3 regions of the Dickeya aquatica genome follow, and region 1 is predicted to be linked to each of the others. Evidence: predicted binding sites of a transcription regulator. Region 1 holds the regulator's gene; each other region holds the start of a gene.
The links. Region 1 encodes CRP, which controls carbon source genes, mostly activating them, when cyclic AMP is high. Its sites were predicted from a motif close to ATGTGANNNNNNTCACAT; they were not measured.

Region 1 (3,279 bases):
CCGATACCACAACCGACCGATCTGCTGTTCTACGAAGGGCTGCATGGCGGCGTTGTCAGCGCACAGCATAACGTCGCGCAGCACGTTGACCTGCTGGTGGGGGTGGTGCCTATCGTCAATCTGGAGTGGATTCAAAAGCTGGTGCGTGACATCAACGAGCGCGGCCATTCACGCGAAGCGGTGATGGACTCGGTGGTGCGCTCAATGGAAGATTACATCACCCATATCACGCCGCAATTTTCCCGCACCCATATCAATTTTCAGCGCGTCCCAACGGTCGATACCTCCAACCCGTTTGCCGCCAAAGCCATTCCCTCAATGGATGAGAGCTTTGTGGTTATCCACTTTCAGGGATTAAACAATATGGATTACCCCTATCTGCTGGCGATGTTACAGGGGTCATTTATTTCGCACATCAATACCCTGGTGGTGCCGGGCGGCAAGATGGGGCTGGCAATGGAGCTGATTATGGCACCGCTGGTACAGCGGCTTGTTGAAGGTAACGGGATAGCGTGACGTCTCGCGGCGGTGGTTAAGCCGCCGCGCGTCAATGCCTTAACCCCGCGCAATGACTTCATGGCTGTGAGTCACCGTCACCGTTTTTTCCAGCATCAGTGCCACCGAGCAATATTTTTCTGCCGAGAGCGCAACCGCCCGCTCCACGGCTTTTTCCGATAAGGCTTTGCCGGTCACGATAAAGTGCAAATTAATGGCGGTGAACAGGCGCGGTGCCTCTTCACGGCGCTCGGCGCTCAGACGCACTTCACAGTCGGCCACATCATGGCGACCTTTTTGCAGGATGGACACCACATCAATGGCGCTACAGCCTCCGGCGGCCATCAGTACCATCTCCATCGGGCTGGGCGCTTTGTCGCCTGAGTTGCCATCCATCAGCACCTGATGACCGGATGCGGACTCACCCAAAAACGTCAATCCTTCAACCCATTTCACCCGAGCCTGCATAATTTTGCCCTCAATCAACTATTTTTGAAATTTTGCACCGCTCATGAACAAAAAAGCCTGATAATCAGAGCTTAATCATGCTGAAGCGAGACAACACGAGACACTACACTCAACCTGTGTTACAAACGGAGGACGTAAACCCGTGTGTGTCGGGCCTCTGCCTGACTGCCACCAGTTTACCGGCGTCATTGATAGACCGTCTCCGTATCATCCCTGACGTCATTCCGCCAGGACGGAATTTGAATTATAACTATGTTATCACGCCGTACAGGGAACTCTGAGCCCTGTGATTTGCGCAGTGAATTACAACAGAGGATAACAGCGAATGGTTCTCGGCAAACCGCAAACAGACCCGACTCTCGAATGGTTCCTTTCTCATTGTCACATTCACAAGTACCCATCGAAGAGCACTCTGATCCATCAGGGTGAAAAAGCAGAGACGCTTTACTACATCGTGAAAGGCTCGGTTGCCGTGCTGATTAAGGATGAAGAAGGCAAGGAAATGATTCTGTCTTATCTGAATCAGGGCGATTTTATTGGCGAGCTTGGCTTGTTTGAAGATGGGCAGGAGCGCAGTGCGTGGGTTCGGGCAAAAACTGCCTGCGAAGTCGCTGAAATTTCCTATAAAAAATTCCGTCAGCTTATCCAGGTTAACCCGGATATTCTGATGCGCCTCTCCTCACAGATGGCCCGCCGCCTGCAAGTGACCTCGCAGAAGGTCGGCAATTTGGCATTTTTGGACGTAACAGGGCGTATCGCACAGACCTTGCTGAACCTGGCCAAACAACCGGATGCCATGACCCACCCGGACGGTATGCAAATCAAGATAACCCGTCAGGAGATAGGCCAGATTGTCGGCTGTTCCCGTGAAACTGTCGGCCGTATCCTGAAAATGCTGGAAGACCAGGATCTCATCTCTGCCCACGGTAAAACCATCGTGGTTTACGGTACCCGTTGATACCTTCATCAACGTGTCTCCATCACCAGCAAGGGCGGCCAATGGCCGCCCTGCTTATTTTGCGTTGCGTATCGGTGAGTGTCGCGTGCGACGCGTTACGACCAGTATTTATTGATCTCGGTGCGCAGTGCCTCAGCGGTCGCCTTACCACGCTCAGACGCCAGCGCACGACCGGCGATAAAGGTCTTGGCGCTGATACCTTCAAACAGGTGAATATCCTGCGGCACAATGCCGCCGGTAATCGACAACGCCAGCCCCAGTTCAGAAAGCGCACGCATCCGGCCGAGGTCGTCACTCGTCCAGTTAACTCCGGCAAGCTCCGCATCGCGCGAGCGGTGATAAATCGCCTGGGTAATGCCCATATCAACCCACTGCCGGGCATCATCAAGGCTCCAGTTGCCGTACAGCTCAATCTGGATTTCGCCACCAAACTCATCGGCCACTTTTTTGCAGGCGGCAATAGTGGCAACGTGCGCTGCCGCCGAGACGGTTATCCAGTTCGCCCCGGCAGAGAACGCCATGCGCGCCAGAATGGCTCCGCCGTCAGTGGTTTTCATGTCACACACAATAATGTGTTTAGGGTGGCGCTCGCGCAGGGTGCGCACCGCCGTCATGCCTTCAGCAAAGGCCAGAATGGTACCGACCTCGATAACCTCAACGAACCCGCCAACACGCTCAGCAATCTCAACCGCTGTGGCCAGGTCTGTCGAATCCAGGGCAATTTGCAGCATAGGTTTAGTCATGATGTTATTTCCTTTCCAAAAGTGAAAATACCGGAAACAGCGACGTGCGGGCGAGCGCTGCCCGTGGCGTGATGCCACTATTCATTTCAAGTCGCTATTTCAAACAGTGACGTTATTCAGGCGCGGTGGCTTAACGCTGGCCGTAGTAGGCATTCGCGCCGTGTTTTCTGAAATAGTGTTTATCAGAAAGCGCCTGATCGATATGAATCGCCGGGTTGAGCAGGCGGGTTGACAGCGCCATCGCCGCCACCTCTTCGAGCACCAGCGCATTGTGTACCGCATCCAGCGCGTTTTTCCCCCAGCAGAAGGGCGCATGGCCGGTGATCACCACACCCGGTACGGCCAGCGGATCGAGATCCCGGCGCTGAAACTCCTCCACGATCACCGCACCGGTATTTTTTTCATACTCACGGGCGATTTCCTGCTCGCTCAACGCGCGGGTGCAGGGAATATCGCCGTAGAAATAGTCGGCATGGGTCGTACCGAGCGCGGGAATATCCAGCCCCGCCTGCGCCCAGATAGTGCCGTGGCGTGAATGGGTATGCACAATACCGCCGATACCGCTAAACGCCTGATAGAGCGCCAGATGGGTAGCCGTGTCGCTGGAAGGGTTAA
Region 2 (3,279 bases), 1.9 Mb from region 1:
GATGGAGCTGGTGGTCATGGTTGATGCCCTGCGCCGCGCTTCCGCAGGACGTATTACTGCTGTTATTCCCTACTTTGGCTACGCCCGACAGGACCGCCGTGTGCGCTCCGCCCGTGTGCCAATCACGGCCAAAGTCGTGGCGGATTTTCTCTCCAGCGTCGGCGTTGACCGTGTGCTGACGGTCGATCTGCATGCTGAACAGATTCAGGGCTTCTTTGATGTCCCGGTAGATAACGTGTTTGGTAGCCCGATTCTGCTTGAAGATATGTTACAGCAGAATCTGGATAACCCGATTGTGGTTTCCCCGGATATCGGTGGCGTGGTACGTGCCCGCGCGATTGCCAAGTTACTCAATGACACCGACATGGCGATTATCGACAAGCGTCGCCCGCGTGCCAATGTTTCTCAGGTCATGCACATCATTGGGGACGTTGCTGGCCGCGACTGTATTCTGGTTGATGATATGATTGATACCGGTGGCACGTTGTGTAAAGCGGCAGAGGCGCTAAAAGAGCGTGGCGCAAAACGTGTGTTTGCTTACGCCACCCACCCGATTTTCTCTGGCAACGCTTACGAGAACATCAAGAACTCGGTCATTGATGAAGTGATTGTCTGCGATACTATTCCGCTGTCGGAAAACATTAAATCCCTGCCGAACGTACGTACCCTGACGCTCTCGGGCATGCTGGCTGAGGCGATTCGTCGCATCAGTAACGAAGAATCCATTTCTGCTATGTTTGAGCATTAATTCTTCACAGAAACGAGCATCCCACGCCACCACGGTCAATCCCCTGGTGGCGTATTTTTATCTATCACCACCTGCACCACAGGTTTTTTATTTTTACCACGACACCGTTATGGATGGCGCTCACGGCGACAACGCTTATCAAAATGCTTCAGCCACCAATAGCGATCGGTCACGGACTCGCGTCCCCCGATGCGCGCCCCCGCCAGCCACAAAATTGCGCCCATAAAAATCGCAATTAACTCAACACTTTGTGCTGACCCTGGCAAGTTCAGCTCCGGCAATTGATTGGCTATTGAATACGCGATACCCGCTATCATCAGCACCATACCAAGCCCCATTAACGCATTACCAATGCGCATGGCATTTCTACGTTTCATCATTCACCTCCTGAAATTTCCCGTGAAAATACAGCGCTATCGCGTCTGCACCACACCTGCTGTTTCTCGCCGTACGAAGCAGGCTCATCCCCGGAATTGTCAAAGGTACTGATTTGTTTTACATACTATTTTATACGCCTGCGCCGCCCTGTTAGCAGCTGATTCACCGACCACCGACAGGCTTAATGATGACTAACAGTATAACCAGCCTGTTGCTATGGCTATGCGGGTAGGATCACATGTTGGTGATCAACCGCCCCTGCGTTAAACTAGCGCCCTTAAAAAATGTGTCCTGGCAGGCCGATACCTGTGTGTCACGCCTGTTAACCCCAATAATTCGAGTAAGCGGGAATCATCCGGCGCTCTGCCTTGTGAGTCGTATGAAATAATGAGTGGTATAAAACTGATTGTGGGGCTGGCCAATCCCGGCGCTGAATATGCGGCAACCCGCCACAATGCGGGTGCCTGGTACGTTGACCAGTTAGTCGAAAACTACCGACAGACCCTGAAGGAAGAGAGCAAGTTTTTTGGCTATACCGCACGGTTATCTCTGGGTGGCAACGATGTGCGACTGCTGGTACCCACCACATTTATGAACCTGAGCGGCAAAGCAGTGGCCGCCATGGCCTCTTTCTACCGTATTGAGCCTGATGAAATTCTGGTCGCACACGATGAGCTGGACCTGCCACCGGGCGTTGCCAAACTCAAACTCGGCGGGGGTCACGGTGGGCACAACGGGTTGAAAGACATCGTCAGTAAGCTCGGCAACAACCCCAATTTCCACCGTTTGCGTATCGGCATCGGCCATCCCGGCGACAAAAATAAAGTCGTCGGCTTTGTGCTTGGCAAACCACCGGCCAGTGAGCAAGGGCTTATCGACCAAGCCATTGACGAATCACTGCGCTGTACCGATATCTTGATAAAAGAAGATATGATCAAAGCCATGAACCGGTTACATGCCTTTAAGGCGTCATAGCCGTGATGCACTCTGATCGAGTTCGTCCACTATTGTGTGTATAATTGGCCTCAGGGCTATTTTTTCCATTCTGACAGGTGTTTTTGCAAACATGATGCTTTGCAAGCATCACCTGATGATTCGTGATTTCTAAGGTGACATAAACATGGGATTCAAATGCGGTATCGTTGGGCTGCCTAACGTGGGGAAATCTACGCTGTTCAACGCGCTGACCAAAGCCGGTATCGAAGCGGCCAACTTTCCGTTTTGTACTATCGAACCGAATACCGGTGTGGTTCCCATGCCGGACCTGCGCCTTGACCAGTTAGCCGAGATAGTGAAACCGCAGCGCACCGTTCCTACCACCATGGAATTTGTGGATATTGCCGGCCTGGTGAAAGGGGCTTCTAAAGGTGAGGGCTTAGGCAACCAGTTTTTGACCAACATCCGCGAAACTGAGGCGATTGGTCATGTGGTGCGCTGTTTCGAAAATGACAACATCATTCACGTCTCTGGAAAAGTTAACCCCGCTGACGATATTGATACCATTAACACCGAGTTGGCATTAGCGGACCTAGACACCTGTGAACGTGCGTTGCACCGGGTACAGAAGAAAGCCAAGGGCGGCGACAAAGACGCTAAAGTTGAGCAAGCTGCACTGGAAAAATGCCTGCCTCAGCTGGAAAAAGCGGGCATGTTGCGTGCGTTGGATCTCAGCGCAGAAGAAAAGGCCGCTATCCGCTACCTGAGCTTCCTTACGCTGAAACCGACCATGTACATTGCCAACGTTAATGAAGACGGCTTCGAGAACAACCCCTATCTGGATCAGGTGCGTGAGATCGCAGCGAAAGAAGGCTCTGTTGTTGTGCCCGTCTGCGCGGCTGTAGAATCTGACATTGCCGAACTCGATGATGAAGAGCGCGACGAATTCATGGCCGAGTTGGGTCTTGAAGAGCCTGGGCTAAACCGTGTCATTCGTGCCGGTTATACGCTGCTGAACCTGCAAACCTACTTTACGGCGGGTGTAAAAGAAGTCCGTGCCTGGACTATTCCCGTTGGAGCCACAGCCCCACAAGCCGCAGGGAAAATTCACACAGACTTCGAAAAAGGGTTTATTCGCGCGCAAACCATCGCCTTTGATGATTTCATCACCTACAAAGGTGAACAGGGTGCCAAAGAAGCCGGTAAAATGCGCTCAG
Region 3 (3,279 bases), 2.1 Mb from region 1:
ATCACCTCGCTGAGGTGGGTTTCCAGCAGGCGGTAAAACAGGGTTTCATTTGTGTCCTGAATATTGCGCAGGTACACATGTTTTTCCATATCGTTTTTGAATTCCTGATACTGCCGCCAGGCACGCTCCGCCTGTTCTTCGATAGTTTCTACCGCTTCGGGCAACAGGCCGTGCAGGTTAAACTGGGCGCGTTCTGCATCGCTAAAGGCACTGCCTTTGTTCAGCAGAGGGAATTCAAGCAGGATAGGCCCTGCGTAGGGGATATACAGGGGACGTTTACTTTCGTATTCCAATTCCATGACGTTTGACTCTTTGGGTAGCTGATGGGTAGCTGAAATTGGCTCAGAGAACCAGCGAAGCGATAGGATGGGGGCGATCTTAAAGTACCCAGAAAATATGTACAGGGATTGTTAATTAAAATAATTACAGATGACTTGCATATGAAAAATATGTGGAGTAAGTCACATATTGCCCGTAGAGACGATGTGATTGAGGCGACATTTTTGCGCGCGCCTCCCCGAGTGGCGTAAGCGCCGGGGCTTAACCTGCGGTGTTGGGGCCTGATAGTGTGCACCGATGCCGCCACAGCACGGCGCACAATCAAACGCATCAGGTGTTATTTCCCTGACATGTCTGCCTGCTCGCGGCGCAACGCAGAGCAGCCCAGTGAAGCCAGCAGCGGTTGTGCCAGGCTCCACTGGCTTAATGTGGCATGTGCTGTTTCCACTAACACCGCGTGCTGGATGGTATCAAAAGACTCGCCGGCTAAATTAACCAGGTTCAGCGCCGCCTGTAGCGGTGGCAGGCTGGGGTTGAACGCGGCATTTTCGGCATAACACCCGCTATAGACCCGGCCCGTTGCGGTTTGCAGCGCAATGCCGCTGAAAGCGTGGCTGTACGGTGCGTGGCTGCGATTGGCCGCCTTTAGCGCCAGTTGCGTCAGAGTATCATCGCTTGAGAGGGTCAACTGATGGTCAATCTCATCCATTAGAAGCGTGGTTATCGCCAGATCGCGCGGGCCGAACGCATCAGGCAGGTAGTGCCCAAGCGGCGCGGCGGCTCTGCCGGGCAGGCAGATGCGTAAGCCCGGCGCGCTGTTCAGCTCATTCATGAACTGGCGGCAGTGGCCACAGGGCGTATAGTTGACGGTGATGGCGCGCAGCGCCGGCTCATGGCGCGACCAGGCGTGGCTGATGGCGCTTTGCTCGGCGTGAACGGTCTGTTGCAGCACTTGACCGGCGAACTCCATATTGGCCCCCCAGTAGAAGGCCCCGCTGGTGCCCTGCGCGATGGCACCAACGTGAAAGCCGGACACGGGCGTCAGCGCACAGGCTGCCGCCAGCGGCAACAGGGCAAAGGCCAGTGCATCAGCATCGAGCCCGCACTGCGCGCGAATCTCGCTCACCTCTTGCGTACTCAGCATGGCCGCAAAATCCTCACGCGCCAGTATCGGTTCCAGCGCATGCTGTAGCGTGGCAGGCAGCGTGGTGAACGCGTCATGAAAGCGTACTTGCATGGGGGCCTCTCTTAATTGGTTTTTCAGGTGCTGAATGTAAACCGTCATCGATGTTTCAACAGACGATAATATTTTCAATGATGGCCGGTGATCCCCGTGCCACTCATGTCCGGCGCAATGGCCGATTGCCTCTCTTTTCACGCAGTCTGGTTGGATTTGCGCTAAACGAATGTGATTTTTATCACTTTTATAATGTAATCAGTGAAAAATAAATCACAAATGCGAGATGTTTCGCAGGTTTTGCCCTGAGCGGCAAGCAAGGGCGACCACGGGGATATGGCATATAGCGCCAGGGCGAAGGGGGACGATAGCACAAGGGGCTAAAAGCCCCTTGATGTGTTCAGGTTGAGGCTTATCCAGCCATCAGCCGCAGGATAACCGGAAACAGAAACGGTGCAATCAGCGAGGTGATGATGCCGCAGATGACCAGCGCCAGTGAACTGAACGCCCCTTCCTGAAAATCAACTTCGGCGCATCGGGCCGTGCCCAGGGCGTGAGAGGCGGTTCCCATCGCCAGCCCGCGGGCAGACTTGGCGCGAATATTCAGGCGATTAAACAGCGCATGGCCGAATACCGCACCCAGAATGCCCACCAGAATCACACACATTGCACTGATGGCGGGAATGCCGCCAATGGATGAGGCGACCGCCATGGCAATCGGTGTGGTGACGGATTTCGGCAAGACCGAGGCGGCAATCTCCCGCGATGCCCCCAACCATAGCGCAATAACCGTGCCGGAAATAATGGCGGTGACACTGCCGATAAAACAGACGCTGATGATGGATTTCCAGCGTGCGCGAATCTGGTGCAACTGTTCATAGAGCGGGAAGGCCAGCGCCACCACAGCCGGTTGCAACAGGCTATTGAGCATGGAACTGCCCTGGAAGTAGTGGTCGTAAGGAATCTCCAGCACCAGCAGCAGCGGAATGATAACCAGCATGGAAACCAGCAACGGATTCAGCAGCGGCATTTTCAGCCGTAAGGCCAGATGGCGGGCGCAGAAAAAGACCACCAGCGTCAGCGGCAGTGACCACCAAAGGTAGTGCATCATTTCTCTTGCCCCTCGCTGCCTGCCGCGCCGGTATTTGAGGCTTTACCGTCGCGGTGCATTATCTGGGTGGTGTAGCCGACCACAATCATCACAATAAAAGTGCTGATAAGGCAGGAAACCACGATAGGGCCAAATTGACTGCGCACCACGTCGTAATAGTTCATCACCCCAACGCCGATAGGCACAAACAGCAACGCCATATAGCGCAAAAACAGATGGCAGCCGGGTTTAACCCAGTGCGCGGGCAGAATTTGTGAGGCCAGCAGTGCAAATAACATCAGCATGCCGAGGATGCTGCCGGGAATGGTAATCGGCAACAGCGCCGAGAGCGCATTACCTGCCAGCAGGCAAAGATAAATCACCGCAAATGCGCGCACATATTGCCAGCCAAGCGTTATGAAATAAGGCATAGAGAAGCGTCCTGATAAACCGTGGGTTTGATAATAACGCTAATGACCGTCGTGTGCTATGTGTCACAAAATCGGGTCACGGCATTGAGTCGCGCCCTTGCCTGCCTCGGTTGACGCAATGGCACACCGCATCGCGGTGCAGCCAGCGTGCCACAATACGCGGTATGGGCCGGGAAAACCGCCTGATACCCCCTCCCGGCAGGGGCCGGGAGGGGGTGAGTTTAGTGCGGTAAGCCATAGCCGAAGGGGAACAGCGGGGCTTTGCTGTCGTAGGGCACATCCGGCTGTTGCTGGCGCACTGC

Region 2: a site for CRP is predicted at 1,349-1,366, ahead of pth (aminoacyl-tRNA hydrolase). Genes of this name have one in related genera too.
Region 3: a site for CRP is predicted at 1,686-1,703, ahead of cdd (cytidine deaminase). Genes of this name have one in related genera too.

Annotation. Positions count from the first base shown of each region.
Region 1 covers NZ_LT615367.1:4,072,947-4,076,225, forward strand. The annotation lists gene DAQ1742_RS18505 (phosphoribulokinase) at 1-516, shown strand, start outside; gene DAQ1742_RS18510 (OsmC family protein) at 556-963, opposite strand; gene crp (cAMP-activated global transcriptional regulator CRP) at 1,289-1,921, shown strand; gene DAQ1742_RS18520 (3-keto-L-gulonate-6-phosphate decarboxylase UlaD) at 2,017-2,664, opposite strand; gene DAQ1742_RS18525 (L-ribulose-5-phosphate 4-epimerase) at 2,795-3,279, opposite strand, start outside.
Region 2 covers NZ_LT615367.1:2,163,176-2,166,454, reverse strand. The annotation lists gene prs (ribose-phosphate diphosphokinase) at 1-748, shown strand, start outside; gene ychH (stress-induced protein YchH) at 856-1,125, opposite strand; gene pth (aminoacyl-tRNA hydrolase) at 1,514-2,101, shown strand; gene ychF (redox-regulated ATPase YchF) at 2,247-3,279, shown strand, end outside.
Region 3 covers NZ_LT615367.1:1,659,393-1,662,671, forward strand. The annotation lists gene DAQ1742_RS07305 (NAD-dependent malic enzyme) at 1-299, opposite strand, end outside; gene cdd (cytidine deaminase) at 617-1,516, opposite strand; gene DAQ1742_RS07315 (CidB/LrgB family autolysis modulator) at 1,869-2,567, opposite strand; gene DAQ1742_RS07320 (CidA/LrgA family protein) at 2,564-2,977, opposite strand; gene DAQ1742_RS07325 (glycoside hydrolase family 3 protein) at 3,199-3,279, opposite strand, start outside.